One region of the Burkholderia sp. MR1-5-21 genome, then DNA from elsewhere that is predicted to be linked to it. Evidence: predicted binding sites of a transcription regulator. Region 1 holds the regulator's gene; each other region holds the start of a gene.
What was found. Region 1 encodes sigma-54, which starts transcription at its own class of promoters, with help from an activator protein. Its sites were predicted from a motif close to TGGCANGNAANCTGCTTT; they were not measured.

Region 2: the regulator sigma-54 is predicted to act here: its motif matches at 2,418-2,435, upstream of ACV229_RS20410 (ammonium transporter).
Region 3: the regulator sigma-54 is predicted to act here: its motif matches at 1,634-1,651, upstream of ACV229_RS17125 (phenol hydroxylase subunit).

Annotation. Positions count from the first base shown of each region.
Region 1 covers NZ_JBSAXD010000009.1:208,221-217,710, forward strand. Annotated here, with positions in the region: gene rapZ (RNase adapter RapZ) at 1-789, opposite strand, end outside; gene hprK (HPr(Ser) kinase/phosphatase) at 865-1,833, opposite strand; gene ACV229_RS15200 (PTS sugar transporter subunit IIA) at 1,961-2,473, opposite strand; gene hpf (ribosome hibernation-promoting factor, HPF/YfiA family) at 2,705-3,064, opposite strand; gene ACV229_RS15210 (RNA polymerase factor sigma-54) at 3,223-4,731, opposite strand; gene lptB (LPS export ABC transporter ATP-binding protein) at 4,883-5,659, opposite strand; gene lptA (lipopolysaccharide transport periplasmic protein LptA) at 5,656-6,321, opposite strand; gene lptC (LPS export ABC transporter periplasmic protein LptC) at 6,342-6,956, opposite strand; gene ACV229_RS15230 (KdsC family phosphatase) at 6,960-7,496, opposite strand; gene kdsD (arabinose 5-phosphate isomerase KdsD) at 7,496-8,479, opposite strand; gene ACV229_RS15240 (cation:proton antiporter domain-containing protein) at 8,605-9,490, shown strand, end outside.
Region 2 covers NZ_JBSAXD010000014.1:146,027-155,516, forward strand. Annotated here, with positions in the region: gene ACV229_RS20405 (PhoX family protein) at 1-1,028, opposite strand, end outside; gene ACV229_RS20410 (ammonium transporter) at 1,191-2,384, opposite strand; gene ACV229_RS20415 (hypothetical protein) at 2,627-2,962, opposite strand; gene ACV229_RS20420 (hypothetical protein) at 3,155-3,577, shown strand; gene ACV229_RS20425 (Rrf2 family transcriptional regulator) at 3,683-4,135, shown strand; gene ACV229_RS20430 (NAD(P)-dependent oxidoreductase) at 4,269-4,910, shown strand; gene ACV229_RS20435 (mechanosensitive ion channel family protein) at 5,406-7,613, shown strand; gene ACV229_RS20440 (cysteine dioxygenase) at 7,699-8,382, opposite strand; gene ACV229_RS20445 (Lrp/AsnC family transcriptional regulator) at 8,530-9,000, shown strand; gene ACV229_RS20450 (ABC transporter ATP-binding protein) at 9,104-9,490, opposite strand, start outside.
Region 3 covers NZ_JBSAXD010000011.1:127,883-137,372, forward strand. Annotated here, with positions in the region: gene ACV229_RS17120 (sigma 54-interacting transcriptional regulator) at 1-1,376, opposite strand, end outside; gene ACV229_RS17125 (phenol hydroxylase subunit) at 1,663-1,911, shown strand; gene ACV229_RS17130 (phenol hydroxylase) at 1,908-2,903, shown strand; gene ACV229_RS17135 (MmoB/DmpM family protein) at 2,943-3,212, shown strand; gene ACV229_RS17140 (aromatic/alkene/methane monooxygenase hydroxylase/oxygenase subunit alpha) at 3,252-4,802, shown strand; gene ACV229_RS17145 (phenol hydroxylase subunit P4) at 4,819-5,175, shown strand; gene ACV229_RS17150 (2Fe-2S iron-sulfur cluster-binding protein) at 5,241-6,305, shown strand; gene ACV229_RS17155 (2Fe-2S iron-sulfur cluster-binding protein) at 6,307-6,663, shown strand; gene ACV229_RS17160 (catechol 2,3-dioxygenase) at 6,682-7,626, shown strand; gene ACV229_RS17165 (GlcG/HbpS family heme-binding protein) at 7,647-8,096, shown strand; gene ACV229_RS17170 (2-hydroxymuconic semialdehyde dehydrogenase) at 8,166-9,490, shown strand, end outside.

The sequences.
Region 1 (9,490 bases):
GAAGACCGAGCGATGCTGGCCGCCCGTACAGCCGATGGCGACGGTCAGGTAGCTGCGGTTGTCCTCGCGGAAGTGCGGTAGCCATTTGATCAGGAACGCATGGATGTCGTCGATCATCTGATGGACGATCGGCAGTGCGTCGAGAAACGCGATGACCGGCTGGTCGAGCCCGGTGAGCGGGCGCAATTCATGGTCGTAATACGGGTTCGGCAGCGCGCGCACGTCGAACATCAGGTCGGCATCGAGCGGCACGCCGCGCTTGAAGCCGAACGATTCGAACATCAGCATCAGGTCGTTGTTCTTCTGCTCGATGAAGCGCTTGACCCAGGTGCGCAGCACGTTCGCACGCAGGTTGCTCGTGTCGATCTGGTGGCCGAATTCGGCGAGCGGCGCGACGAGTTCGCGCTCGCGCTCGATTGCCTCCTCGAGCGACGACAGCAGGCCGACGTCGGCGTCGTGCGACGGGGAGCCGGACAGCGGATGGCGGCGGCGCGTTTCGGAAAAGCGCTGGATCAGCGCCGGCGTGCTCGCATTGAGGAACAGCACGCGCACGTCGTGATCGCACGACAGCGTGCGGATCAGGCCGGGCATTTCGTCGAGCGATGCGCTCGAACGCGCGTCGATCGCGACGGCGAGCCGCTGCTGGCCCTCTTCGGCGAGGTAGCGGGTCAACTCGGGCAGCACGTGCGGCGGCAGGTTGTCGACGCAGTAGTAGCCTGCGTCCTCCAGCGCGTTCAACGCGACGGATTTGCCGGAGCCGGAAATGCCGGTGATGAGAACAATGCGCATGGGAAGCAGAAAATCCTGACGTTTCATCATAGCACCGGCAACACGCACCCGCGCTGCGCGACCGGCCGGTGCGAGTTACACAAGCTTGCCGGGGAACTGGCTATCGGGATCTTGCATCGCGAGTCGTTGCCGATCCATGAAATCGCGCAACGTGTCGATTCCGCGCAACTGCAGGATCGTGTTGCGGACCGCCGCCTCGACGAGCACCGCGAGGTTGCGGCCGGCCGCGACCTGGATCGTCACCTTGCTGATCGGCAATCCGAGCACGTCGACGGTCTGGCTTTCGAGCGGCAGGCGCTGGAACTCGCCGTCGGGACGGCGCACGAGCTGAACGATCAGCTTCAGCTTCATTTTCCGGCGCACGGCGGTCTCGCCGAAGATCGTCTTGATGTCGAGGAGGCCGAGGCCGCGCACTTCGAGCAGGTTCTGCAGCAGCGGCGGGCAGCGCCCTTCGACGAAATCGGGGCCAAGACGCACGAAGTCGACCGCGTCGTCGGCGACGAGTCCGTGGCCGCGGCTGATCAGCTCGAGGCCGAGTTCGCTCTTGCCGAGACCCGAATCGCCCGTCAGCAGCACGCCCATCCCGAGGATGTCGAGGAACACGCCGTGCAGCGTCGCGCGCGGTGCGAGGATGCGCGACATGTAGAGGCGCAGGCTGTCGATCACCGCGGCGGCCGACATCGGCGTCGTGAACAGCGGGGTCGACGAGCGCGTGCAGCGCAGCACCAGTTCGGGCGGCGCGGCGGCGCCGCCGGCGACGACGAGGAACGGCGGCTCGAGGGCGATCAGCTCGGCCATGTGGCGCGAACGGTCCTCGTCGGTCTGCCGCTGGTAGTAGTCGATCTCGGCTTCGCCGAGCACCTGGATCCGGTTCGGGTGAATGAGGTTCAGGTGGCCGACGAGGTCGGCGCTCGACGTCGCATTGGCGACGGTGTCGGCCGAAAAGCCGCGTTCCCAGCCTTCATGCCCCGTCAGCCAGCTCAGCTTCAGCGTGGCCGCGTTGTCGTCGAAGATGCTCTGGGCGTTGATGCTGGACGTATCCATGAGTCCGTCACTCCAGTGAGCCGGTGCTTGCGCGTGGCGACGGGCGTCGCCATGCCGGGCCGGCGCCGGGCGGCCCGGGACGGCGGCTTGCGCCGCCTCGTTCGGGAAAATTTACGCCCGGATCAACTCAAGGTTGCCACTGAGTGAGCAGGCTATGCAACTCGACGCGATCCGTTTCGTTGTGCAAACGCTCGCGCGCATCGCGGTCGGACAGCAGTTGCGCGATCTCCGACAGGATTTCGAGGTGCTGCTGGGTGGCTTGCTCGGGGACGAGCAGGAAAATCAGGAGGGAAACCGGCTGGCCGTCGGGCGCCTCGAACGGAATCGGATCGGCGAGCCGCACGAACGCGGCGAGCGGATGCTTGAGGCCCTTGATGCGCCCGTGCGGAATCGCGACGCCTTCGCCGAGCCCGGTCGAGCCGAGGCGCTCGCGCGCGAACAGGTTGTCCGTGACGGTGCTGCGGGCGACGCCGTTCTGATTCTCGAACATCAGCCCGGCTTGTTCGAAGACGCGTTTCTTGCTGGTGACGGAGAGGTCGATGACGACGTTCTCTAGGGGCAGGATTTTGGCTAGGCGATTCATGTTGGCAGGCGATTGGGCGGCCTGGGGTCTCCTCGCGGCGGCAGACTGATTTTCCATGGTTGGCAATATCAAGGCGTTAGGCGATGGAGACCTGCAAGGCACGGTGACCGTACCCAACGCCCCCCGGCAATAACCGGAGCATTATAGAACACAGCCGAGCGCGTGGCGCGACGCGCTCGGGCGCCTGGCGCGAGTGGGGCACGGTGCCCGCGCCGTTGCACGCGGGCATAAAAAAACCGCCCGGCGAACCGGGCGGCGTACTGATGCGATGAAGCGGTTATGAAGCGGTCATTGCGGCGGCAGTTCGATCTGTTCGACGGCCGGCTGATGCTTGATCGGTTCGTGCGCGTGCGTTTGCAGGCGCTCCATGTGCTTGACGACCTGGCGGTCCAGCTTGTCGATCAGCAGATCGATGGCCGCATACAGGTTGCCGTTTGCGCTTTCGACGAAGATGTCCTTGCCCTTCAGATGCAGATTGATTTCCGCGCGTTGTTGCCTGTCCTTTTCCTTGTGGTTGTCGACCGAGAGGATCACAGTGCCATCGATCACCTGATCGCTATGCCGTAGCACCCGGTCCAGCTTGGTGATCACGTATTCGCGAATTGCAGGCGTGACTTCGAGATGATGTCCACTGATCTTCAGGTTCATAGTGCTTCTCCAAGCGAGTGACCACCAATCCGCTTCGATGCGGTCGTCCGGTCGACTTGCCCGTGCCGCCCGAGGCGGCCGATTGCGGACAGGTCGCCCGGCTTGTCCGCCGAAGGCGCGGCGGCCGGAACACGCCTGCCGCCGGGCAGGCAGCAGGCTTAAAGAGACTTGCGCAGATTCACTGCCGGGATCTTGAGGGCTTCGCGATACTTGGCAACCGTGCGGCGCGCGACCACGAAGCCTTGTTCTGCCAGCAGTTCGGCAATTCGGCTGTCCGAAAGAGGCGATTTTGGGTCTTCGGCTCCTATCAGTTGCTTGATCAGGGCACGGATGGCGGTCGACGATGCGGCGCCACCGGTGTCGGTCGAGACGTGAGATCCGAAGAAGTACTTAAATTCAAGCGTCCCGAACGGGGTCAGCATGTACTTCCCGGTTGTCACACGGCTGACAGTTGACTCGTGTAGGCCCAGCGTATCAGCAATCTCCCGCAAAACCAAGGGGCGCATCGCAATTTCGCCGTGCGCAAAGAAATTCTTCTGACGTTCGACAATAGCCTGCGCGACGCGCAGGATCGTGTCGAAGCGCTGCTGGATATTCTTGATCAGCCAGCGCGCTTCCTGCAGTTGCTGCTTGAGCGAACCGGCGGACGGATCGCCGCGGCTGTTGCGCAGGATGTTCGCGTAGAGATTGTTGATCCGCAGGCGCGGCACGACTTCCGGATTGAGTTCCGCCTGCCAGCCCTGGCCGGCCTTCTTCACGATGATGTCGGGCACGACGTAGTCGGCCTCGGCCTTGCCGTATGCGGCGCCGGGGAACGGCTCCAGCGAGCGGATCAGCGCGTGCGCGTCGCGCAGCGCGTCGTCGGTCGTCTTCAGGTGCTTGCGCAACCGTGTGAAGTCGCGCGCGGCCAGCAGTTCGAGGTATTGCGACACGATCTCGAGCGACAGCGTGCGCGCCGGGGACGGATCGAGCCGCAGCAACTGCAGCTTCAGGCATTCGGATGCAGAGCGGGCCCCGACCCCGGACGGGTCGAAGCTGTGCAGCAGCGCGAGCGCGGCGTTCAATTCGTCGCAGTCGACCTCGAGCTCGGGCGGCAGGTCGGCGAGCACCTCGTCGAGCGTCGCGGTCAGGTAGCCGTCGTCGTCGAGCGATTCGATCAGGAACATCACGAGCGCGCGGTCGCGCGGCCCGGCCTGCGTGACGCGCAGCTGCGCGGACAGATGGTCGCGCAGCGACGTCGCGGCTTCCTGCACCTGCAGCGGCGGGAGGTCGTCGTCGTCGGACGCGCCGCTCGCGCGGCCGAATTCGTCGAGGTTCCACTGCGGACCGTCGCCGCTGTCGCTGTTCGCGTAGCCGTCGTAATCGTCGCCGCCGGACGGCTCGTCGCGCTCGGCGCGCTCGCCGGTCTGGCCGGTGCCATTGGTGCCGGCCATCGGCTCGGGGTTCGATGCGGGCGGCGTCTGCGCGATCAGCGAACCGTCCGCTGCAACGCGCAGCGGGCTCGCGATCCATTCGTCGTCGTTCTCGAGCAGTGGATTCTGGGCGACCGCCATCGCCACTTCCTGCTGGAGTTCGAGCGTCGACAGCTGCAGGAGCCGGATCGACTGCTGCAGTTGCGGCGTCAGCGCCAGATGTTGCGACAGGCGGAGTTGAAGGCTGGCTTTCATGGCAAGGAGGGAGTCATACCCGGAGTTTGCCACGACGCAGGTGCATTGGGCCATCCGCGATTACGCGCGGCAAGGAATGGGGGCGAAACGGGGCGCGGCCCCGCGCGGCAGAGCCGGGCGGGGCCGCACAGGGCGTTGCCGTGACGGTGCGTTACATGCGGAAGTGTTCGCCGAGGTACACGCGGCGCACGCTTTCGTTCTCGATGATTTCGCTGGGGGCGCCGGCCGCGAGCACCGAGCCGTCGCTGATGATGTACGCGTGGTCGCAGATGCCGAGCGTTTCGCGCACGTTGTGGTCCGTGATCAGCACGCCGATGTTGCGCTGCTTCAGGAACTTGACGATCTTCTGGATCTCGAGCACCGCGATCGGGTCGACGCCCGCGAACGGTTCGTCGAGCAGGATGAAGCTCGGGTTGGTCGCGAGCGCGCGCGCGATCTCGACGCGCCGGCGTTCGCCGCCCGACAGCGACAGCGCCGGGTTCTCGCGCAGGTGGCCGATCTGCAGCTCGTCGAGCAGCGCTTCGGTGCGCGACGCGATCGCGTCCTTGGACAGGCGCTTGCCGTCGTCGCCGTATTGCAGCTCGAGCACCGCGCGGATGTTTTCCTCGACGGTCAGCTTGCGGAACACCGACGCTTCCTGCGGCAGGTACGACAGCCCGAGCGACGCGCGCTTGTGGATCGGCAGCAGGCTGATCGAGCTGCCGTTCAGCGAGATCTCGCCCGCGTCGAGCGGTACGAGCCCGACGATCATGTAGAACGACGTGGTCTTGCCGGCGCCGTTCGGGCCGAGCAGGCCGACGACTTCGCCGCTCTTCACGTCGAGCGACACGTCCTTGACGACCGTGCGCGAGCCGTAGCGCTTCTTCAGGTTGCGGACGACGAGCGAGCTGCTGGTGCCGGCCGGCTGGCGGTTCGGTAGTGCGTTCATTGGCCCGGCGCCCCCTGGATCGAGGTCGACGGCGCGAGCTTGGCCGGCGCGCCGTTCAGCGGCGCGGGGCCGCCGTTCTTCGGCGACAGCATCGCGCGCACGCGGCCGTTCGGGTTGCCTGGCGCCGCGACGTCCTTGCCGCCCTTCGCGGTGTAGAAGTCGTGCTGGCCATCGTACGTGACCACGCTGCCGTGCACGGTGTCGGCGATCGTCGACGTGCCCTGCAGGCGGCGCACCGTCGCGGCGGTCGTGAGCGTCGTCAGGTCCTGCTTGCCGTCGTAGTCGATGCGTTCCGAGTCGCCGTCGATGTATTCGTCGAGGCCTTCGCGCTTCTGGCGGAACGACGCGTGCTTCTTGCTGCTGCCGTACGACGTCGCGTACTGGTAGCCTTCCGGATCCTGCCGCACTTCGACGCGATCGCCCTTGATGACGATCGTGCCCTTCGTGATCACGACGTTGCCGGTCGCGACGGTCACCTGTTTCAGGTCGTCATAAGTCAGGTTGTCCGCCTCGACGTTGATCGGCTTGCTCTGGTCCGCCTTCTCGGCATGGGCGAGCGGCGCCATCCCGGCCAGCGGGAGCGCGACGAGCGTCGCGGCAAGCGCGGCGCGGACGGCGCGCGCGGCGCCGCCGGTATTCTGACGAGGGAACGATTCGTTCATGCAGTCACGTGTGGGATGCGTTACTTGGGTTGACCTTTCGAGCCGCCGGACGCATCCGACGCGGCAATCGTGCCGCGCACGTTGCCATACAGCTCGATGACCCGGGTGACGTTGTTGTACTTCATGCCGTCGGTCGCGTTGACGAGCGACAGGCCGCGCTGAAGTTTAACCGGCTTTTCGGTCTGGATCACATCGTCATTGACGAAGATCCGGAAATGCTGGGAATCGGCCTGCATCTGCGGATCGCCGCCGCCTGCCGCGCGCAGGATGCGCGCGTTGTCGTACAGGTCGACGATCGACACATCGCCGTTGACGGTGCCGCGCTTCGCGGTGGTCGTCACGACCGGCTTGCCGGGCTGGAACGCGCGCATCGCCGGATCGGTCAGGTCGCTCGATTCGGTATCTTCGTAGTGGATCAGCTTCTCCGCCGTCAGCCGGTACTGGGTCGCGCCGGACTGGTCGAGCTCGGTGACCGAGAAGTTGTCGGCGAAGTAGTCGGGCGTGTGGCGCTTTTGCTGTGCGGGGCCTTCGCCGGGCGGCGGCAGCGTCGCCTGCAGCAGCCACCACGTGATGCCCGCGAGCGCGGCGACCGCGGCGAGCGGCAGCAGCTGGGTCCAGCGGAAATGGGTATTCATCCGTCAGGCTCCGCAGGCGGCCGCAAGCAGCGCGTCGTAGCGGCGTTGCGCGCGCAGCACCGTGTCGCAGACTTCGCGCACGGCGCCTTGGCCGCCGCGGGCCTCGGCGACCCAGTGCGCGCGGGCGATCACCTCGGGATGCGCGTTCGCCGGCGCGGCCGCGAAGCCGCAGCGCAGCATCACGGGCAGGTCGGGCCAGTCGTCACCCATGTAGCCGCACGCGTCGGGCGCGAGGCCGAGCGAGCCGATCAGCTCGCCGAACACCGCCAGCTTGTTCTCGACGCCCTGGAACAGGTGCGTGATCTTCATTTCCTTTGCGCGCGCGGCGACGATCTCCGACTTCCGGCCGGTGATGATCGCGGTCGCGATGCCGGCTTCGCCGAGCAGCTTCACGCCGTGGCCGTCGAGCGAATTGAACGACTTCATCGCGTCGCCGGCGGCCGTGAACAGCAGGCCGCCGTCGGTCAGCACGCCGTCGACGTCGAAAATCATCAGTTTCACGCGGTTCGCGCGTTCGGCCGCAGTCAGCGGAGCGGTCATCAAATCACCTTCTTCGAGAACAGGTCGTGCATGTTCAGCGCGCCGATCAGCGCACCATCGGCATCGACCACCAGCATCTGGTTGATCCGGTGGCGCTCCATCAGTTCGACGGCCTCGACCGCCAGATGGTCCGGCGCGATCGTCCGCGGGTTGCGTGTCATCACGTCGGCGATCGGCAGCGTGCGGAAGTCGCCGTCGCACGCGAGCACGCGGCGCAGGTCGCCGTCGGTGAAGATGCCCGCGACCTTGCCGTCGGCGCCGACCACGGCCGTCATGCCCAGCCGCTTCGCGGTGATCTGGAACAGCGCGTCCGACAGCGTCGCGTCGAGCCCGACGGACGGGATCTCGTCGCCCGTGCGCATCACGTCGCGCACGTAGGTGAGCAGGCGCCGGCCGAGCGCGCCGCCCGGGTGCGAGCGCGCGAAATCCTCGGAGCCGAAGCCGCGCGCGTCGAGCACCGCGACGGCGAGCGCGTCGCCGAGCGCGAGCGCGGCCGTCGTGCTCGCGGTGGGCGCGAGGTTCAGCGGGCACGCTTCCTTCGACACAGCGGCGTTCAGGTTTACGTCGGCGAGCGTGCCGAGGCTGGAATCCGGGCGGCCCGTGATCGCGATCAGCTTCGCGCCGATGCGCTTGACGAGCGGCAGGATCGCGACGAGTTCTTCCGATTCGCCGGAGTAGGAGATGCCGATGAACACGTCGTCGGACGTGACCATCCCGAGGTCGCCGTGGCTCGCCTCGGCCGGATGGACGAAGAACGCGGGCGTGCCGGTGCTGGCCAGCGTGGCCGCGATCTTGCGGGCGATATGCCCCGATTTGCCGATTCCGGAAACCACCACGCGGCCGCTGCAGCCGAGCAGCAGCGCGACGGCTTCGACGAAGTCGCCGTCGAGCTGGTCACGGAGCGCGCGCACGGCGTCCGCCTCGATGTCGAGCACGTCGCGGGCGAGCGCGAGCGCCCGATCATCATTGATTTTCGCTATCATGCGCGGAGTATAGCAAAGGCGTTTGTTCGCCGCGCCGGCTCGTCGGACTCGTCCGATGTTGCCGGACCACCGCCACCACCCGCGCCCGCATTGCCGTGGCCCCGACGAACGAGGACGCTTTGCCCGTGATTTCCCCGCTCGAAATGACGCTCATGCTGCTGCTGGCTTCAGTGGTGGGCGTCGTCGTGTTCCGCTCGCTGAACCTGCCGCCGATGCTCGGCTACCTGACCGTCGGCATCCTGGTCGGCCCGCACGCGTTCGGCATCGCGGCGGATCTCGAACGGGCCGAGCATCTCGCGGAATTCGGCGTGGTCTTCCTGATGTTCTCGATCGGCCTCGAGTTCTCGCTCGCGAAGCTGCGTGCGATGCAGCGGCTCGTGTTCGGCCTGGGCCTGCTGCAGGTGGTCGCGACGCTCGTGCTCGCGCTGGTGCTCGGCATGCTGTTCGAGCGCTGGGTGCACATCACGTGGCAGGGCAGCATCGCGCTCGGCGGCGCGCTCGCGATGTCGTCGACCGCGATCGTGTCGAAGATGCTCGCCGAACGCCTCGAGATCGAGACCGAGCACGGCCGCAACATCTTCGGCGTGCTGCTGTTCCAGGATCTCGCGGTCGTGCCGCTGTTGATCGTGATCGCCGCGTTCGGCGCCGAGTCGTCGAAGGATCTCGCGCTGACGCTCGGGTTCGCGGCCGTCAAGATCGTGATCGCGCTGGCGCTGCTGCTGATCGTCGGGCAGCGCTTCATGACCCGCTGGCTCAACGTCGTCGCGCGGCGCCGCTCGCAGGAGCTGTTCGTGCTGAACCTGCTGCTCGTCACGCTCGGCGCTGCGTTCATCACCGACAAGTTCGGCCTGTCGCTCGCGCTCGGCGCGTTCATCGCGGGGATGCTGATTTCCGAGACGCCGTTCCGCCACCAGGTCGAGGAGGACATCAAGCCGTTCCGCGACGTGCTGCTCGGACTGTTCTTCGTGACGACCGGGATGCTGCTCGATCCGCGCGTGATCTGGGAGCACC
Region 2 (9,490 bases), on a different contig from region 1:
CACTTCGCGACGTAGAGCGTGCCCGCCGACAGGTCGGCCGGCTTGTCGGCGACGAACATGAAGAGGCCGCCGTTGGTCGCGTCGTCGCCCATCATCACCGTGCGCTGGTCCGGCATCACCTGGATCAGCTCGTGCGAGATCCGGCCGAGGCAGTAGTGCTTCTTCGCGGTGCCGGTGCCGTCGGCGTTGACGATGATCTCGGGCAGGTGGCCGTAGTGATACGGGTTGGCCTTCGTCTCGTCGCCGAACGTGTTCCTGCTGAATGCCTTGAACTGCGCGTCGGTCGCGGCCTTCGTCGCGTCGGGCTCGTATTCCTCGCTCGACAGGTGCGTCCCCCACGGCGACAGGCTCGCGCCGCAGGTGATCCACAGGCCGTGCGCCTTCGACGTGTCGACGTTGTGGTACTTGACGAGCTTCAGCGCGCCGGTCGCCGGATCCTGGTCGAGCGTCAGCACCGCGATCGGCGACGGCAGCTGGCCGTACTGCGACACGCTCGCCTGGTCGCGCGTCGTGTATTCGAACTGCACGACCGCGAACACCGTGTTGCCCTTCACGCCGGGCACGCTCGCGTTCTTCACCGTCAGCAGCGAGCTGCCGTCCGGGCAGTCCGAATAGAACTGGCGTTCCTTGCCTGCCACCGAACGGTCGATGATCGGCTGGTTGTTGATGTCGTAGTAGCCGCCCGCGAGGATCGTGCCGCCCTTGCCGTCCGGCACCTTGTCGCCCGTCACGAAGAACGGCCGGTACGCGAGCTTGAAGTTGCGCGACGTGCCGTCGGAGAAGGACACCGACAGCATCGAGCCGACCGTCGTCGTCGCCATCGCGGACGCATCGGCGAGCGTCGGCGCGGCCATTGCCGAGAACGTCGCCGCGGCGAACGCGGCGGCGGCGGGCGTCGAGGCCGGGCCGTCGTCGCCGCCGCAACCCGTCAGCAGGGCGGGCAGCGCGAGACCGGAGAGGGGAAGCATCGGTGCGCCGGCGAGGATCTTCAGAGCCTGGCGACGGGAAGCATTGGGCAACGCGGGCATGGGGTGTCCAGTTTCAGGTGTTGGAAGAATCTTCGCCTTCGCACCGTTTGCAACAAGCAAGCAGGGCGAAGGCAAATTGAAAACTGGACGGAAGTGTAAGGACGCTCGATGAAAGTTTTTTGAATTGCAATTGTAATGTGATGCATGGCGTCCGAGTGGCGCTCAGTCGCGCTCGGGCGTCGCCGAGATGCGGTGGATCGACAGGTCGGCGCCGTCGAATTCCGCCTCGCGGTCGAGGCGCAGGCCGACGGTCGCCTTCAGCGCGCCGTAGACGAGCGTGCCGCCGGCCAGCGCGATCGCGATCCCGCCGAGCGTGCCGATGAGCTGCGACACGAACGACACGCCGCCGAGCCCGCCGAGCGCCGGCAGCCCGAACACGCCGGCCGCGAGGCCGCCGAGCGCGCCGCACATCCCGTGCAGCGGCCACACGCCGAGCACGTCGTCGATCCGCCACTTGTTCTGCACGCACGTGAACATCGCGACGAACAGCGCGCCGGCCGCGGCGCCGGTCGCGAGCGCACCGATCGGGTGCATCACGTCGGAACCCGCGCACACTGCGACGAGCCCCGCGAGCGGGCCGTTGTACGTGAAGCCCGGGTCGTTGCGGCCGGCGAGCCACGCGGCGAGCGTGCCGCCGACCATTGCCATCAGCGAGTTCACCGCGACGAGGCCGCTTACCTTGTCGAGCGTCTGTGCGCTCATCACGTTGAAGCCGAACCAGCCGACCGCGAGCACCCAGGCGCCGAGCGCGAGGAACGGGATGTTCGACGGCGGGTGCGCGGCGATCCGTCCGTCGTTGCCGTAGCGGCCGTGGCGCGCGCCGAGCAGCAGCACGGCGGGCAGCGCGACCCAGCCGCCGAACGCATGCACGACGACCGAGCCCGCGAAATCGTGGAACGGCGCGCCGAACGCGTGCGTGAGCCATGCCTGCACGCCGTAGCGCGCGTTCCACGCGATGCCTTCGAAGAACGGATAGACGAAGCCGACGATGATCAGCGTCGCGACGAGCTGCGGATTGAATTTCGCGCGCTCGGCAATGCCGCCGGAGATGATCGCCGGAATGGCGGCGGCGAAGGTCAGCAGGAAGAAGAAGCGCACGAGCGCATAGCCGCTGTGTTGCGACAGCGTGCCGATGTCGTCGAAGAACTCGACGCCGTACGCGATCGTGTAGCCGATGAAGAAGTACGCGATGGTCGACACCGAGAAATCGACCAGGATCTTCACGAGCGCATTGACCTGGTTCTTCTTGCGCACCGTGCCGAGTTCGAGAAACGCGAAGCCGGCATGCATCGCGAGCACCATGACGGCGCCGATCAACAGGAACAGCGTATCGACGCCGGATTTCAGATCATCCATTCCGAAGCTTCCTTGCTCAAAAAACGGGCAAGGGACGCAAAAATCGAGCCAAGTTGGTGAACGGATGCGTGGAAGTGGTGCGGGGGCACGACCCCGTGCGGCTTTCCGGTGAATTACACCTGTGCATCACCGGACGGCTTTCGCGTGGCGCCGGCCGGTGTTGCACGCGTGTGGTGCGACGCGTCCCGATCTGGTGCGTCATGAGGGGCGGCGCGGTGCACGCCGCGCACCGGCCTGGCGCGTCACTGGCGCGCGAACAGCAGGCGGGTGCGGCGCAGCCGCAGCGCGAGCACGGCCCAGTACGTGGCGACCGACGTGAGGCCGAGCGCGGCGAACGCGAGCGCCGCGAAGCCGGCCAGCGACGCGTCGGCGCCCTCGGCGCCCAGGATGCCGCGCACGACGATCAGCGCGGCCGTCCAGAACGCGAGGGCGGCTTGCGCCATCAGGCGCGCGGCATCGAAGCGGCGCTCGCGCCCGATTTCGGACGCGCGGGCAGTGAGCGGCGCGCGCAGGCACAGGAACAGGGTGGCGGCCAGCATGGCGGCGAGAAAGATGAACCAGTCGACAAGGAAATGCATGGACTTCGAAGGGCGGGCGATGCGAGTTGAGGCTGCGTCACTTTAGTGCGGCCGTCCGCACGTTTAAATCAGACGAGTCCGAAATTGAAAGCCATTTTTAACCTGCGGCTGGCAAATGGCGGTGCGCATCGGCGGTATCATCGACGTCGGTTCAATCCTGAGGGCCGCGCGACGCGCGGCCGGAGAATGCTGATGAAGATGAAGTCATCGCGGGTGCGCAGTACGCCCGTTCTGATCGCCGCCGCATGCGCGGCGGTGTTGCTCGCAGGCTGTGAGAAATCCCCGGCGCCGTCCGCGCCACCGCCCGATACGGCTGCGAGCGCGGCCGCCGACGTCGCGAAGCAGGCGACGCAGGCGATCGACCAGGTCGCGAGCGCGGTGAACCAGCAACTCGGCGTGGCGAAGGCCGGGATCGCGTCGGCGGCGTCGGCCGTGCCGCCGCTGAGTGCGAGCGGCCTTGCATCCGCCGCGCAGGCGCAGTTGAACGCGGCGGCGTCCGCGGTGGTGGGCCAGGCCGCGTCGGAAGCCGGCGCGCAGATCGCGGAGGCGGGCCGCAAGCTCCAGCAATGGAGCCAGCAGGGCGCGTCCGCAGCAAAGCCTGCCAGCGGTCAGTGACATGCCGGTTGCGCGATCCATAAAATGTAATTATCATGGTTACACATTGACGCCGGAAGCCGTGGTGGTCGCAGTACGGGGCCGGCGTCGCCGAGTGAGTGACGAATGAATACCAGCAGCCGGTTCGCGTTTGCCGTCCACGTGCTCGCCTTGCTGTCGATGCAGGAAGGCGTGCCGCTGTCGTCCGACGTGATCGCGGGCAGCGTGAACACGAATCCGGCGCTGATCCGCCGGCTGCTGTCGATGCTGGCGTCCGCGGGGCTGACGACGTCGCAGCTCGGCGCGGGCGGCGGCGCGCTGCTGGCGCGCGAGCCGGGCGGCATCACGCTGCTCGACGTGTACCGGGCGGTCGACGATGCGCAGCTGTTCGCGCTGCACCGCGAGGCGCCGAATCCCGCGTGCCTCGTGGGGCGGCACATCCAGGGCGTGCTCACCGGCTACATCGGCGACGCGCAGCGCGCGATGGAAGCGTCGCTCGCGACGCGCACGCTGGCCGACGTGACGGCCGACTTGCTGAATTCCGAGCAGCTTGGGCAGCAGGCGGGCGCCGGTGGATGAGCGCCAGCATGTGATGCAGTGAGCCGGACGGTGCGCATGCGCGACGTCCGGCGCGACGGGGTTGACCACCCCATTTTTTTCGTTCTTTTATGTAATTAACAGAGTTACATATTTTTCTTTCTGGAGAATCGACATGACGCAACGTCCCCTGAACATCGCGCTGTTTGGCGCCACCGGCATGATCGGCTCGCGCATCGCGGCGGAAGCCGCGCGACGCGGCCATCGCGTGACGGCGCTGTCGCGCACGCCCGGCGACAGCGCCGACGGCATCGCCGCGAAAGCCGCCGACCTGTTCGATCCCGCCAGCATCGCGGCCGCGCTGCCGGGGCATGACGTCGTCGCGAGTGCTTATGGTCCGAAGCAGGACGACACGGCGAAGGTCGTCGCGGCCGCGCGGGCGCTCGTCGCCGGCACGCGCGACGCAGGCCTGAAGAGGCTCGTCGTGGTGGGCGGCGCGGGCTCGCTCGAAGTCGCGCCGGGCAAGCAGCTCGTCGACGCCGAAGGGTTTCCGGACGCATACAAGGCGGTCGCGCTCGCGCACCGTGACGCGTTCGACTACCTGCGTTCCGTCGACGACCTCGACTGGACGTTCTTTGCGCCGGCCGCGCTGATCGCGCCGGGCGAGCGCACGGGCACGTTCCGCACCGGCGTCGGCAAGCTGATCGTCGACGCGAACGGCGACAGCAAGATCTCGGCGGAAGACTACGCGGTCGCGTTCGTCGACGCGCTCGAGCAGGGCAGCTTCGTGCGCGAGATCGCGACCGTCGCGTATTGAGCGGCGCGGTGGCCGGCGGCGCGAAGCCGCCGGTTCGCCCCAGGTTTGCCGTCGTTACGACCCCGCCGTTGCGTCCCGCCGTTACGTACCGTTACGCCCGGTTCGACGGTCGGGGCGCGGTGAGCGGCTACACTAGGCGATCCGTGCTTCCCCAGACAGGATCGCAATTTGCTTTCGTATTCCTTGCATTTTCTGGACTGGGCCTTGACGGCCTGTTGTCTTGTCTTGCTGACCGCCGTCGCCACCGCTGCGCGCGGACGGGTCAGGCTCCGTGTCGTGCTGGGCGCGGCGGCGCTCGGCCTCGCGGTCGCGCAGCCGGCCGGCGCGGCTGCCGCGCCTCCCGCCCTCGCGGCGTTCCAGAAACTGATCGCGCCGGCCGCCGAAGCGCCCGCGTCGGCGGCATCGGCTGTCGCCGCGTCGGGCGCCGCCGCGGCATCGGCGCCGTCGCCCGCGAGCGCGGCCGAGATCGCCCGATCGTTCAACGCGGTGATTCGCATGCTCGACAACGATCGGCAGCGCACCGCGCTCGTGTCGCAGCTCAAGGCGTTGCGCGACGTCGCGCAGACCGCGCAGGCGTCGTCCGCCGCATCGGCTGCATCGGCGGCGAACGCGGGCCTGTGGGGCGCGATCGCGTCCGGCATGGCGTCCGTCGAAACGAGCATGAAGCAGGGCGATTCGCCCGCGCGCTACTGGGCAGGCCGTTTCAATGCGGCCGGCAACGAGCTGTACACGATCGTGAGCGGCCATGGGCCCGAGTCGTTCGGCCATATCGTGCTCGACTGCGCGCTGCTGCTGTTCGGCTGGGGCGCCTGTGCGGTCGCGCTGATCTGGCTGCAGCAGCGGCTTGCCGCGCGGGTCGGCCTCGTCATCAAGCTGGATCCGAATCCGAGCGCGCGCGAGATGCTGATGTTCGCGCTGCGCCGCGTCGGGCCGTGGATCATCGCGTTCGCGGTCGTGCTCGCGATTGCCCGCAACCTGCCGGAATCGCTCGGCCGCACCGTCGCGCTCGTGATCGCGTACGCGATCGTGTCGGGCTCGGTGTTCGCGGCGCTGTGCCTGATCATGTTCGCGCTCTTCAGCGCGGGGCATCGCAGGGCGGCGGGGCGTGTGCTGATCGAGCGGTCGTGGCGGCTGCTGCGCGTGATCGGCGCGTTCGGCGCACTCGGCGACGCCGCGCTCAACTACGACGTCGCGCATCAGCTCGGCACCAATCTCGCGGGCCTGATCGCGACCGTTGCGAACATGGCGGCCGCGACGCTCTGCGCGTATTTCGCGCTTGCGTACCGGCGGCCCGTTGCGCACCTGATCCGCAACCGCAGCCATACGCTGCGCACGAACCACCGCGCGACGACCGAGATGGCGGAATTCGCCGCGTGGATCTGGCCGGTGCCGGTGCTGCTGCTCGCGTTCGCCGCGGTATTCGGCACGCTTGCGGGCAGCAGTACGTCGTCGAACCTGCTGCAGACGTCGATCGTCACCGCGCTGCTGCTCGTGCTCGCATTCTTCCTGTCGGCGGTCGTGCTGCGCATGACGCGCCCGAACCCTGCGCGTCGCCGCGTGCGGCGCAACCAGTCCGCGTACATCGCGCGGCTCGTGCGCTTCGCCGGCTCGCTCGCGACGCTGCTCATCTGGCTCGGCTACATCGAACTGACATCGCGGCTGTGGGGCATCTCGATCGCGCGCATCGTCGAGCACAGTGTCGCCGCGCGCGGGATCGCGCAGGCGGTGACCGCGATCGTCGTCACGTGGTTCGTGTCGTGGCTCACGTGGATCATCGTCGACACGGCGATTCTCGAGGCGCTCAATTCGGCCGCCGCGCGCCGCGGCCGCAATCCGAGCGTGCGTGCGCGCACGATGCTGCCGCTCGTGCGCAACGTCGTGTTCGTGACGATCCTCACGATCGCCGCGGTGGTCACCGCGGCGAACCTCGGCATCAACGTGACGCCGCTGCTCGCCGGCGCCGGCGTGATCGGCCTCGCGGTCGGCTTCGGCGCGCAGTCGCTCGTGACCGACCTGATCACGGGGCTGTTCATCATCGTCGAGGACACGATCTCGGTCGGCGACTGGATCGACGTGGACGGCGGGCATGCAGGCACGGTCGAACACCTGTCGATCCGCACCGTGCGGCTGCGCGACGGGCAGGGCGCGCTGCATGCGATTCCGTTCTCGCAGATCAAGATCGTCAAGAACCTGTCACGCGACTTCGGCTGCGCGGTGTTCGAGGTGCGCGCGCCGCTGTCCGCCGATGTGGATGCGCTCACGCACCTGATCCGCGACGCGGGTGCGGACCTGTGGAGCGACTTCACGGTGCGGCGCCTGATGCTGGGTGGGGTCGAGGTGTGGGGGCTCGACCGCTTCGAGCCGAACTGGCTGATCATCAAAGGCCAGATCCGCACGCAACCGCAGCAGCAGTCGACCGTGATGCGCGCGTTCAACGCGCGCGTGAAGGCGAGGATGGAGGCGGCAGGCATCGAGATGCCGGTGCCGCAGATGCAGATCGTGACGCCGACGGGGACGCGGCCGGAGCCCGTCGCGGCCGCCGGCGACACGGTGGCGGCCAACGAGGCCGCGGTGGCGGTGCCGGTTGCGGAGACGGGGACGTCCGCGTCGGCGGGCGCCGCGCACTCGGCGGCTTCGGGGGCGACGCACGCGGCGCCGGTTTCGGTTTCGGCTGCGTCCCTTCGGGACGGCGGTCTGGCTTGATGCGTCGCGGCAGGGCGACTGCGGCCGCGCTTCAGCGTTGTGGTTTCGCTACACGACGCGCGCCGAACGGCGCGTCGACGCGCCGTTACGCGTGACCGGACGCCGCGACGCGCACGACATCGTTGACGTGCGTCGCGATCTGCTCGCCCGCCACGCCATACACGTGCAGCGAGACGGCTGCCGTCTCGTCTGCCGCGTCCGCCGCGCCGGCGTGGCCGAGCTGGTGGATCCCTTGCGCGCCGGCCCGCACGAACGACACCGCGCCCGCTTCGCGCAAGTGGCGGCGCGCCTCGGTCGCCAGTCCCGCCGCCGCATCCCAGTCATACAGCGTTTCGGACAGCGTGCCGTCGAGCACCGTGTAGCCGCACCACGTCCGGTGGCCGTGGACGGGGCTGCACTGGCCCGGACGCCAGACCAGCACGACGATCGCGTAGCGCCCGAGCGGATCGGCGGCGAGCAGGTGGCGGCAATATTTCTGCGGATCGCACGCGCGCTCGGCGTCGGTGAGCCACGGCTCGGTGGCGCTGGCCTCGGCGAGCGCGGCCCGGACGCGGCGCGCGAATTCGGCATGCCGCGACGGATCGGTCGCGTCGTCGTCCGATGCGGCGGATTGCTCGGACGCCGCGTCGAACGCGGCGTCGATCTGCCGGCACAGGCGCGCCAGCGCCGGGCGTTGTGCGGGCTGGGCGGCCGCGGCAACGGGGACATCGCCGCGCGTCGTGCGCGCGGCGCGTTGCACGGTGGCGGAAAGGGCGGCTGACGGTTGCATGGCGTTCTCGTTGTCGTTGTCGGGCGCGTGGCGGCAAGCCCACGCATGTTGGTATTTATACCGGTCGACGCGGAGAAACGGTTTCCATATTGTTCCCCGGGATGTGCTATGCATAGAATAAATTTCTATCCACAAGGGGCCGAGGAAATGGATGCCATCGATCGCAAGCTGCTCGAATTGTTGCAGACGGATGCCACGCTGCCGATCGCGGAGCTCGCGCAACGCGTGAACCTGTCGCAGACACCCTGCTGGAAGCGCGTGCAGCGGCTGAAGGAAACCGGCGCGATCCGCGCGCAGGTGGCGCTGTGCGATCCGCGCAAGCTCGGTGTCGGCACGACAGTGTTCGTCGCCGTGCGCACCAACCAGCACACCGAGGAATGGGCGCAGCGCTTCACGCAGGCGGTGCGCGACATGCCGGAAGTCGTCGAGGTCTACCGGATGAGCGGCGAGACCGATTACCTGCTGCGCGTCGTGGTGGCCGGCATCGACGACTACGATCGCGTGTACAAGCGGCTGATCCGCGAGGTGCCGCTGTTCGACGTCAGCTCGTCGTTCGCGATGGAGCAGATCAAGTATTCGACGGCGTTGCCGGTGCGCGACGTCGCTGAACCCGCGTAGCGCCGCGAGTTCCCGCGGGTTCCTGCGATTTGGATACGCAGCTGCACCCGTACGCCGACCGGGCTGGCTGGCACGGGACCGCGTCAGCGATGCGCCCGCGAGTTCAGCGGCCGCGCGCGAGCGCGCGGGCGCGTTCGTCGGCGAGCGCGTCGCGGCGCACGAAATCCGCGACGAACGCGCTCGCCGGGTGGTGATGCAGCGCGTACGGCGTGTCCCATTGCGCGAGCTTCCCGTGCTGCATCACGCCGATCCGGTCGGCGATCGCGAATGCTTCGGCCTGGTTATGCGTGACGAGGATCGCCGTATGGCCCGTGCGCTTCAGGATGTCGCGCAATTCGAACGCGAGCCGCTCGCGCGTGTCGACGTCGAGATTCGAGAACGGTTCGTCGAGCAGCAACAGCTCCGGCGACGGCGCGAGCGCGCGGGCGAGCGCGACGCGCTGCTGCTGGCCGCCGGAGAGTTCGTGCGGATACGCGTCGGCGGCGTCCGC
Region 3 (9,490 bases), on a different contig from region 1:
CGCTCGATCAGGTTCTCGAGCTCGCGCACGTTGCCGGGCCAGCGGTAGCCGCGCAGCGCGTCGTACGCGTAGTCGGTCAGCGTCGGCGCCGGCTTGCCGTGCAGCGACGCGAAGCGCTCGAGCATCGTATCCGCGAGCAGCGGGATGTCGTCCTGCCGCTCGCGCAGCGGCGGGATCCGCACCGGGTAGACGTTGATCCGGTAATAGAGATCCGCGCGGAAGCTGCCGTCGCGCACCGCCTGTTCGAGATCGCGGTTGGTCGCGGCGACGATGCGCACGTCGACCTTGCGGCTCTCGGTCGCGCCGAGCCGCTCGACTTCGCCTTCCTGCAGCACGCGCAGCAGCTTCGCCTGCACGTCGAGCGGCAGCTCGCCGATTTCGTCGAGGAACAGCGTGCCGCCGTTCGCGCGCTCGAAGCGTCCCGCGCGCGCGGCCTGCGAGCCTGTATACGCGCCTTTCTCTGCGCCGAACAGCTCGGATTCGATCAGCGCATGCGGAATCGCCGCACAGTTGATCGCGACGAACGGCTTCGCGGCGCGCGGGCTCAGATTGTGCAGCGCCCGCGCGAAGCGCTCCTTGCCGACGCCCGTTTCGCCGGTCAGCAGCACGGCGACCTTGGTCGGCGCGGCTGTCTCCAGCAGCGAATAGGCCGCGGTGAACGCGTCGGACCGGCCGACGAGCTGCGTGCGGTCGGCGTCGGGCGCGATCTCGAGGCGCAGCGATTCGACCTCGGTCTGCAGGTCGCGGATCGTGTTGATCAGCGAGTCGGCCTTGAACCACGACGCGATCTCTTCGGCGTCCGGCCATTCTTCCGCGGGCTTGCCGACGATCGTGCAATGCGCGTCGTTCATGCCGACGCAGGTCGTTTCCTTGAACAGGATCGTGCGGCCGATGAATGCGCTCGTATAGCCGGTCGCATAGCCGATCAGCATCCAGCACACGGGTTCCGGCTGCGCGCCGAACGTGCGCCGGTGCACGTCGGCTTCCCACGAATGTTCCCAGCGGTATTCGCAATAGAACGCGCCCGTCTCCGGATCGGCCTCGAAACGCAGCGGCGTGACCTGCACCGCGCCTTCGAGCATATGGAGCTGCGGGCCGACATGGAACATGTCGAAGAACGACGCCTTCGCGCGGATCTCGCGTGCGAGCGCCGCGTCGCGTTCGCCGGCCGCAAAGCCGACGCGCGTGAAGAAGCGGCGCGTCTGCGCGGGCCCGACGCTTTCCATCAGCTCCTGGCGCAGCGTCGCGAGCGCGCCCGCGTGGAGCAGCACCATCCGCTGTCCGGCGAGCCAGATGCGGCCGTCGCTGGCCGAAAAATGAATCAGCCGCCGCAGGTCGGCGTCCGTCGGTAGCGGGGGCAGGCTGGGCCGCGTCATGTCTCCTCCGTCGAGATTTCTCGTGATTTCCGAATATGCGTGACCGCCGGTCGGACACGTCCGAGGGTTTCACCATTTCATCAAATCCGCTTCATCGAGTTGATGAAATCATGAAAACGGCCGTCAGATCAGGGGTTTGGCGTGAGCGTTCGACGGCGGTTTCCATTCTGGTTAACCGGTATTGTGCGTGCCGAATTCGAATTGTGTGTCAGGGCTTTCCCTGAATTATCGAGATTTTTCGCAAGACACACGGAACGTGGCACGGTTGGTGCATTGAAGTACGGGCATGGAGGCGACACCGATCATGGATCAAATCACAAGCGATCAACCCCCGCTCGACCCGGGCCGCAAGTGCGTCCGGGTGACCGGCACCAACGGCCGCGGCTTCGTCGAATTCGAGCTGTCGGTAGGCGGCGCGCCGGACCTGTTCGTCGAGCTGACGTTGCCCCCCGCCGCCTTCGATGCGTTCTGTGCGGAACAGCGCGTGACACGGCTGGACGACGACAAACCCATGACATTGAGGAGCAAGAAGTGACCATCGAGCTGAAGACAGTCGACATCAAGCCGCTCCGGCACACGTTCGCGCACGTCGCGCGGCACATCGGCGGCGACAGGACGGCGACCCGGTACCAGGAAGGAATGATGGGCGCGCAGCCCCAGGCGAACTTCCATTACCGGCCGACCTGGGACCCCGATCACGAGATCTTCGACGCATCGCGCACGGCGATCCGGATGGCGAGCTGGTATGCGCTGAAGGATCCGCGCCAGTTCTACTACGCGTCGTGGGTGACGGCCCGCGCGCGCCAGCAGGACGCGATGGAATCGAACTTCGAGTTCGTCGAGTCGCGCCGGATGATCGGCCTGATGCCCGACGGCGTCGCGCAGCATGCGCTCGACGTGCTGGTACCGCTGCGCCACGCCGCGTGGGGCGGGAACATGAACAACGCGCAGATCTGCGCGCTCGGCTACGGCACCGCGTTCACCGCGCCGGCGATGTTCCATGCGATGGACAACCTCGGCGTCGCGCAATACCTGACACGCCTCGCACTCGCGATCGCCGAGCCCGACGTGCTCGACGCGGCGAAGGCCGCGTGGCTCGCCGACGCCACATGGCAGCCGCTGCGCCGCTACGTCGAGGACACGCTGGTCGTCGCCGATCCGGTCGAGCTGTTCGTCGCGCAGAACCTCGCGCTCGACGGCCTGCTGTATCCGCTCGTCTACGACCGCTTCGTCGACGAACGGATCGCGCTCGCAGGCGGCTCGGCGGTCGCGATGCTGACCGCGTTCATGCCCGAATGGCACGCGGAATCGAATCGCTGGATCGACGCGGTCGTGAAGACGATGGCCGCCGAATCGGACGACAACCGCGCGCTGCTCGCACGCTGGACGCGCGACTGGGCCGAGCGGGCGAACGACGCGCTCGCGCCGGTCGCAGAGCGCGCGCTGCAGGACGCCGGTCGCGCGGCGCTCGACGAAGTGCGCGAGCAGCTCCACGCACGCGTCGCGAAGCTCGGCATCGCACGCTGACCTGACGCCGGACGATCATCTCTCACTGAGGAAACACGCATGTCCAACGTATTCATCGCCTTCCAGGCCAATGAGGAGTCCAGACCGATCGTCGAGGCGATCGTCGCGGACAACCCGCGCGCGGTCGTCGTCGAGTCGCCCGGCATGGTCAAGATCGACGCGCCCGACCAACTGACGATCCGCCGCGAAACGATCGAAGAACTGACCGGCGCGCGCTTCGACCTGCAGCAGCTGCAGGTGAACCTGATCACGCTGTCCGGCCATATCGACGAGGACGACGACCAGTTCACGCTGAGCTGGGCGCACTGAACGCCGCACAACGCGCACCCGACAACACCGGAGACACGAATGGACACGCCAACGCTCAAGAAAAAGCTCGGCCTGAAGGACCGCTACGCGGCGATGACGCGCGGCCTCGGCTGGGAGACGACCTACCAGCCGATGGACAAGGTCTTCCCGTACGACCGCTACGAGGGCATCAAGATCCACGACTGGGACAAGTGGGTCGACCCGTTCCGCCTGACGATGGATGCGTACTGGAAATACCAGGGCGAGAAGGAAAAGAAGCTGTATGCGGTGATCGACGCGTTCACGCAGAACAACGCGTTCCTCGGCGTGACCGACGCGCGCTACATCAACGCGCTGAAGCTGTTCGTCCAGGGCGTGACGCCGCTCGAATACCTCGCGCACCGCGGCTTCGCGCACGTGGGCCGGCATTTTACCGGCGAAGGCGCGCGCATCGCATGCCAGATGCAGTCGATCGACGAGCTGCGGCACTACCAGACCGAAACGCACGCGATGTCGACGTACAACAAGTTCTTCAACGGGTTCCATCACTCGAACCACTGGTTCGATCGCGTCTGGTACCTGTCGGTGCCGAAGTCGTTCTTCGAGGATGCGTATTCGTCTGGGCCGTTCGAGTTCCTGACCGCGGTGAGCTTCTCGTTCGAATACGTGCTGACGAACCTGCTGTTCGTGCCGTTCATGTCGGGCGCCGCGTACAACGGCGACATGTCGACCGTCACGTTCGGCTTCTCCGCGCAGTCGGACGAGTCGCGCCACATGACGCTCGGCATCGAGTGCATCAAGTTCCTGCTCGAGCAGGACCCCGGCAACGTGCCGATCGTGCAGCGCTGGATCGACAAGTGGTTCTGGCGCGGCTACCGGCTGCTGACGCTCGTCGCGATGATGATGGACTACATGCAGCCGAAGCGCGTGATGAGCTGGCGCGAATCGTGGGAGATGTACGCGGAGCAGAACGGCGGTGCGCTGTTCCGGGATCTCGCCCGCTACGGGATACGCGAGCCGAAGGGCTGGCAGGACGCGTGCGAAGGCAAGGACCACATCAGCCACCAGGCATGGTCGACGTTCTACGGCTTCAACGCGGCGTCGGCGTTCCATACGTGGGTGCCGACCGAGGACGAGATGGCGTGGCTCGCCGCGAAGTATCCGGACTCGTTCGACCGCTACTACCGGCCGCGCTTCGAGCACTGGGGCGAGCAGGCGAAAGCCGGCAACCGCTTCTACATGAAGACCCTGCCGATGCTGTGCCAGACCTGCCAGATCCCGATGCTGTTCACCGAGCCCGGCAACCCGACAAAGATCGGCGCGCGCGAATCGACCTACCTCGGCGACACGTTCCACTTCTGCAGCGACCACTGCAAGGAGATTTTCGACCACGAGCCGCAGAAGTACGTGCAGGCGTGGCTGCCCGTGCACCAGATCTACCAGGGCAACTGCTTCCCGCCCGATGCCGATCCGGCAGCCGTTGGCTTCGATCCGCTTGCTTCGGTGCTCGACTACTACGAGGTGGGCATGGGCCGGGACAACCTCGATTTCGAAGGCTCGGAAGACCAGAAGAACTTCGCGGCATGGCGCGGCCAGGCCACGAGCAACTGACCCGCAGGAGACAAACATGGCTGTCGTTGCGCTCAAACCCTACGACTTCCCGGTAAAGGACACGGTGGACAGGTTTCCCGCACCGCTCCTTTACGTGTGCTGGGAAGACCACCTGATGTTTCCGGCGCCGTTCTGCCTGCCGCTGCCGCCCGACCTGCCGTTCGGCGCGCTCGCGAAGGACGTGCTGCCACCCGTCTACGGCTACCACCCGGACTTCGCGAAGATCGACTGGGATCGCGTCGAGTGGTTCCGGTCCGGCGAGCCGTGGACGCCGGACGCGTCGAAGAGCCTGGCCGGCAACGGCCTCGGGCACAAGGACCTGATCAGTTTCCGCACGCCGGGCCTCGACGGCCTCGGCGGCGCGAGCTTCTGACCGTCACCTGCACGAACGCCGGCCGCCTGCGTGCGGCCGGCATTCCGGAACATGGGCACATCATCATGAGCCACCAACTTACGATTGAGCCGCTGGGCGTCACGATCGAGGTCGAAGAAGGACAGACGATGCTCGACGCGGCGCTGCGCCAGGGCATCTACATCCCGCACGCGTGCTGTCACGGCCTGTGCGGCACCTGCAAGGTCGCGGTGCTCGACGGCGAGACCGACGTCGGCGACGCGAACCCGTTCGCGCTGATGGATTTCGAGCGCGAGGAGGGCAAGGCGCTCGCGTGCTGCGCGACGCTGCAGGCCGACACGGTGATCGAGGCGGACGTCGACGAGGATCCGGACGCGGAGATCATCCCGGTCAAGGATTTCGCGGCCGACGTCACGCGCATCGCGCCACTGACGCCGACGATCAAGGCGATCCGCCTGAAGCTGTCGCAGCCGATCCGCTTCCAGGCGGGCCAGTACGTTCAGCTCGAAATTCCCGGGCTCGGGCAGAGCCGCGCGTTCTCGATCGCGAACGCGCCGGCCGACGTCGCGGCCACCGGCGAGATCGAGCTGAACGTGCGCCAGGTGCCGGGCGGGCTCGGCACGGGCTACCTGCACGAGCAGCTTGCGGTCGGCGACCGCGTGCGGCTGGCGGGTCCATACGGCCGCTTCTTCGTGCGCCGCTCGGCCGCGCTGCCGATGATCTTCATGGCCGGCGGCTCCGGGCTGTCGAGCCCGCGCTCGATGATCGTCGACCTGCTCGACGGCGGCGTGACCGCGCCGATCACGCTCGTCTACGGCCAGCGCAACGCGAGCGAGCTCTATTACCACGACGAATTCCGCGCGCTCGCCGAACGGTATCCGAACTTCACGTACGTGCCCGCGCTGTCCGACGGCGCGGCGGACGCGCACGGCGGCATCGCGCAGGGCTTCGTGCACGACGTCGCGAAAGCGCATTTCGACGGCGACTTCTCCGGGCATCAGGCGTACCTGTGCGGACCGCCCGCAATGATCGACGCGTGCATCACCGCGCTGATGCAGGGGCGCCTGTTCGAGCGCGACATCTACCACGAGAAGTTCATCTCGGCGGCGGATGCGCAGCAGACCCGCAGCCCGCTGTTCCGCCGGGTGTGACATGGACGCGGGCAGCGCGAAGGCGACGGTGACGATCGTGCGGACCGACGAGCGCTATGCGTGCGCGGCCGGCGAATCGCTGCTCGCCGGGATGGCGAAGCTCGGCCGGCGCGGCATTCCGGTCGGCTGCCTGAACGGCGGTTGCGGCGTCTGCAAGGTGCGCGTGCTGCGCGGCACGGTGCGCAAGCTCGGGCCGGTCAGCCGCGCGCACGTGAGCGCCGACGAGGAGGAGGACGGCTACGCGCTCGCCTGCCGCGTGGCGCCGGACGGCGACGTCGAACTGGAAGTGGCCGGCCGCCTGAAGAAGCCGTTCTTCTGCGGATCGGCCTGCACGGCGGCATTGAATTTCAACAAGTGAATCTGGAGGAGACACATCATGGGTGTGATGCGTATTGGCCATGTCAACCTGAAGGTGATGGACCTGGATGCGGCGCTGCGTCACTACATACGCGTGCTCGGGCTGCAGGAGACGATGCGCGACGCGGCCGGCAACGTGTACCTGAAGTGCTGGGACGAATGGGACAAGTATTCGCTGATCCTCAGCCCGTCCGACCAGGCGGGGCTCAAGCATGCCGCGTACAAGGTCGAGCACGACGCCGATCTCGACACGCTGCGGCAGCGCATCGAAGCGTACGGGATCGCGACCGAGATGCTGCCGGAAGGTGCGCTGCCGTCGGTCGGCCGCCAGCTGCGTTTCCTGCTGCCGAGCGGCCATGAGCTGCGCCTGTACGCGCAGAAGGAGCAGGTCGGCACCGCGGTCGGCTCGCTGAACCCCGACCCGTGGCCCGACGACATCCCGGGCTCCGCCGTGCACTGGCTCGACCACTGCCTGCTGATGTGCGAGCTGAACCCGGAGACGGGCGTGAACCGCGTCGAGGAGAACACGCGCTTCATGGCCGCGTGCCTCGACTTCCATCTGGCCGAGCAGGTGATGGTCGGCCCCGGCAACACGATCCAGGCCGCGACCTGGATGTTCCGCAGCACGACGCCGCACGACATCGCGTTCGTCGGCGGTCCGCGCAACGGGCTCCATCACATCGCGTTCTTCCTCGACGACTGGGCCGACGTGCTGAAGTCGGCCGACGTGATGGCGAAGAACAAGGTGAAGATCGACGTCGCGCCGACGCGGCACGGCATCACGCGCGGCACGACCATCTACTTCTTCGATCCGAGCGGCAACCGCAACGAGACGTTCGCGGGCCTCGGCTATCTCGCGCAGCCCGATCGTCCGGTCACGACGTGGACCGAGGAGGAGCTCGGCCGCGGGATCTTCTTCCACTCCGGCGAATTGAACGAAGCGTTCACGACCGTCTACACCTGATCGACAAGGAGCGAAGCGTCATGGCCCGGAACCCGACCATGCAGAGCGTCGACACGCGCGTGATCGACTGGCCCGCGGCGTCGCGCGCCGCGCAGGCAGCGGCCGAGGCCGCCGAGCGCCTCGGCGTGCGCGTGAATGTCGCGATCGTCGATGCGGCCGGCCTGCTTGCCGCGTTCGTGCGGATGCCCGGCGCGCCGCTGCATTCGATCGACATCGCGATCGACAAGGCGTACACGGCGGCGAGCTTCGGCTTACCGACCGGCCGCTGGCACGATGCGCTCGCCGAACATTCGGCCGCCGTGCGGCAAGGGCTCGTATTGCGTGCGCGCTTCGTCGCGTTCGGCGGCGGCTTGCCGATCGTCGAGGGCGGCCGGCTGATCGGCGGGATCGGCGTGTCGGGCGGCAGCGAGGCGCAGGACGAGGCCTGTGCGACGGCGGGCCTCGACGCGGCCGGTTTGTCCGGCCCGTGACGGGTCGCGCACCGCGATGTGCGCATTCTTTACGACTGAACTGATCCACGACAATCGGCAGACTTCATCATGTACGACAACGATACTGAAACGACCGCCGCGACTCGCGGCCCCGCCGGCGGGCAGCCGGAGGTGCGGCAGATCCGCCATTTCATCGACGGCGAATACTGCGCCGGCGAGCGCTGGTTCGACAAGCGCTCGCCGCTCGACAACACGCTGATCGCACGCGTCGCCGAAGCCGGCCGCGCCGACGTGGATGCCGCCGTGCACGCGGCGCGCGCCGCGCTGTCGGGCCCGTGGGGCGGGCTGACGGTCGCGCAGCGCGTCGACATCCTCTACGCGGTGGCCGACGGCATCGAGCGCCGCTTCGACGATTTCCTCGAAGCGGAAGTGGCCGACACCGGCAAGCCGATGAGCCTCGCGCGTCATCTCGACATTCCGCGCGGCGCCGCGAACTTCAAGGTGTTCGCCGACGTCGTGAAGAACGTGCCCGGCGAAACCTTCGAGATGGCGACGCCGGACGGCGCGGGCGCGCTCAACTACGCGATCCGCCGGCCGGTCGGCGTCGTCGGCGTGATCTGCCCGTGGAACCTGCCGCTGCTGCTGATGACGTGGAAGGTCGGGCCCGCGCTCGCGTGCGGCAACACGGTGGTCGTGAAGCCGTCGGAAGAGACGCCGCAAACGGCCGCGCTGCTCGGTGACGTGATGAACGCGGCGGGCGTGCCGCGCGGCGTCTACAACGTCGTGCACGGCTTCGGTCCCGGTTCGGCCGGCGAATTCCTGACGACGCACCCGGGCGTGAACGCGATCACGTTCACCGGCGAGACGCGCACCGGCGCGGCGATCATGAAGGCGGCCGCCGACGGCGCGCGGCCCGTCAGCCTCGAGATGGGCGGCAAGAACGCGGCGATCGTGTTCGCCGACTGCGATTTCGACGCGGCCGTCGAAGGCACGCTGCGCTCGTGCTTCGCGAACGCGGGGCAGGTGTGTCTCGGCACCGAGCGCGTGTACGTCGAACGTCCGCTGTTCGAGCGCTTCGTCGCCGCACTGAAGACCGGCGCGGAGCGGCTGCGGCCGGGCCGGCCGGAAGCCGACACGACCGGCATCGGGCCGCTGATCAGCCAGGAGCACCGCAACAAGGTGCTGTCGTACTACCGCCAGGCGGCCGAACTCGGCGCGACCGTCGTGACCGGCGGCGGCGTGCCCGACATGCCGGCCGACCTGCGCGACGGCGCATGGGTGCAGCCGACGATCTGGACGGGCCTCGGCGACGATTCGCCGATCGCCCGCGACGAGATCTTCGGGCCGTGCACGCTCGTGATGCCGTTCGATTCCGAAGCCGAGGTGATCGGCCGCGCGAACGCGAACGCGTATGGCCTCGCGACCGCGATCTG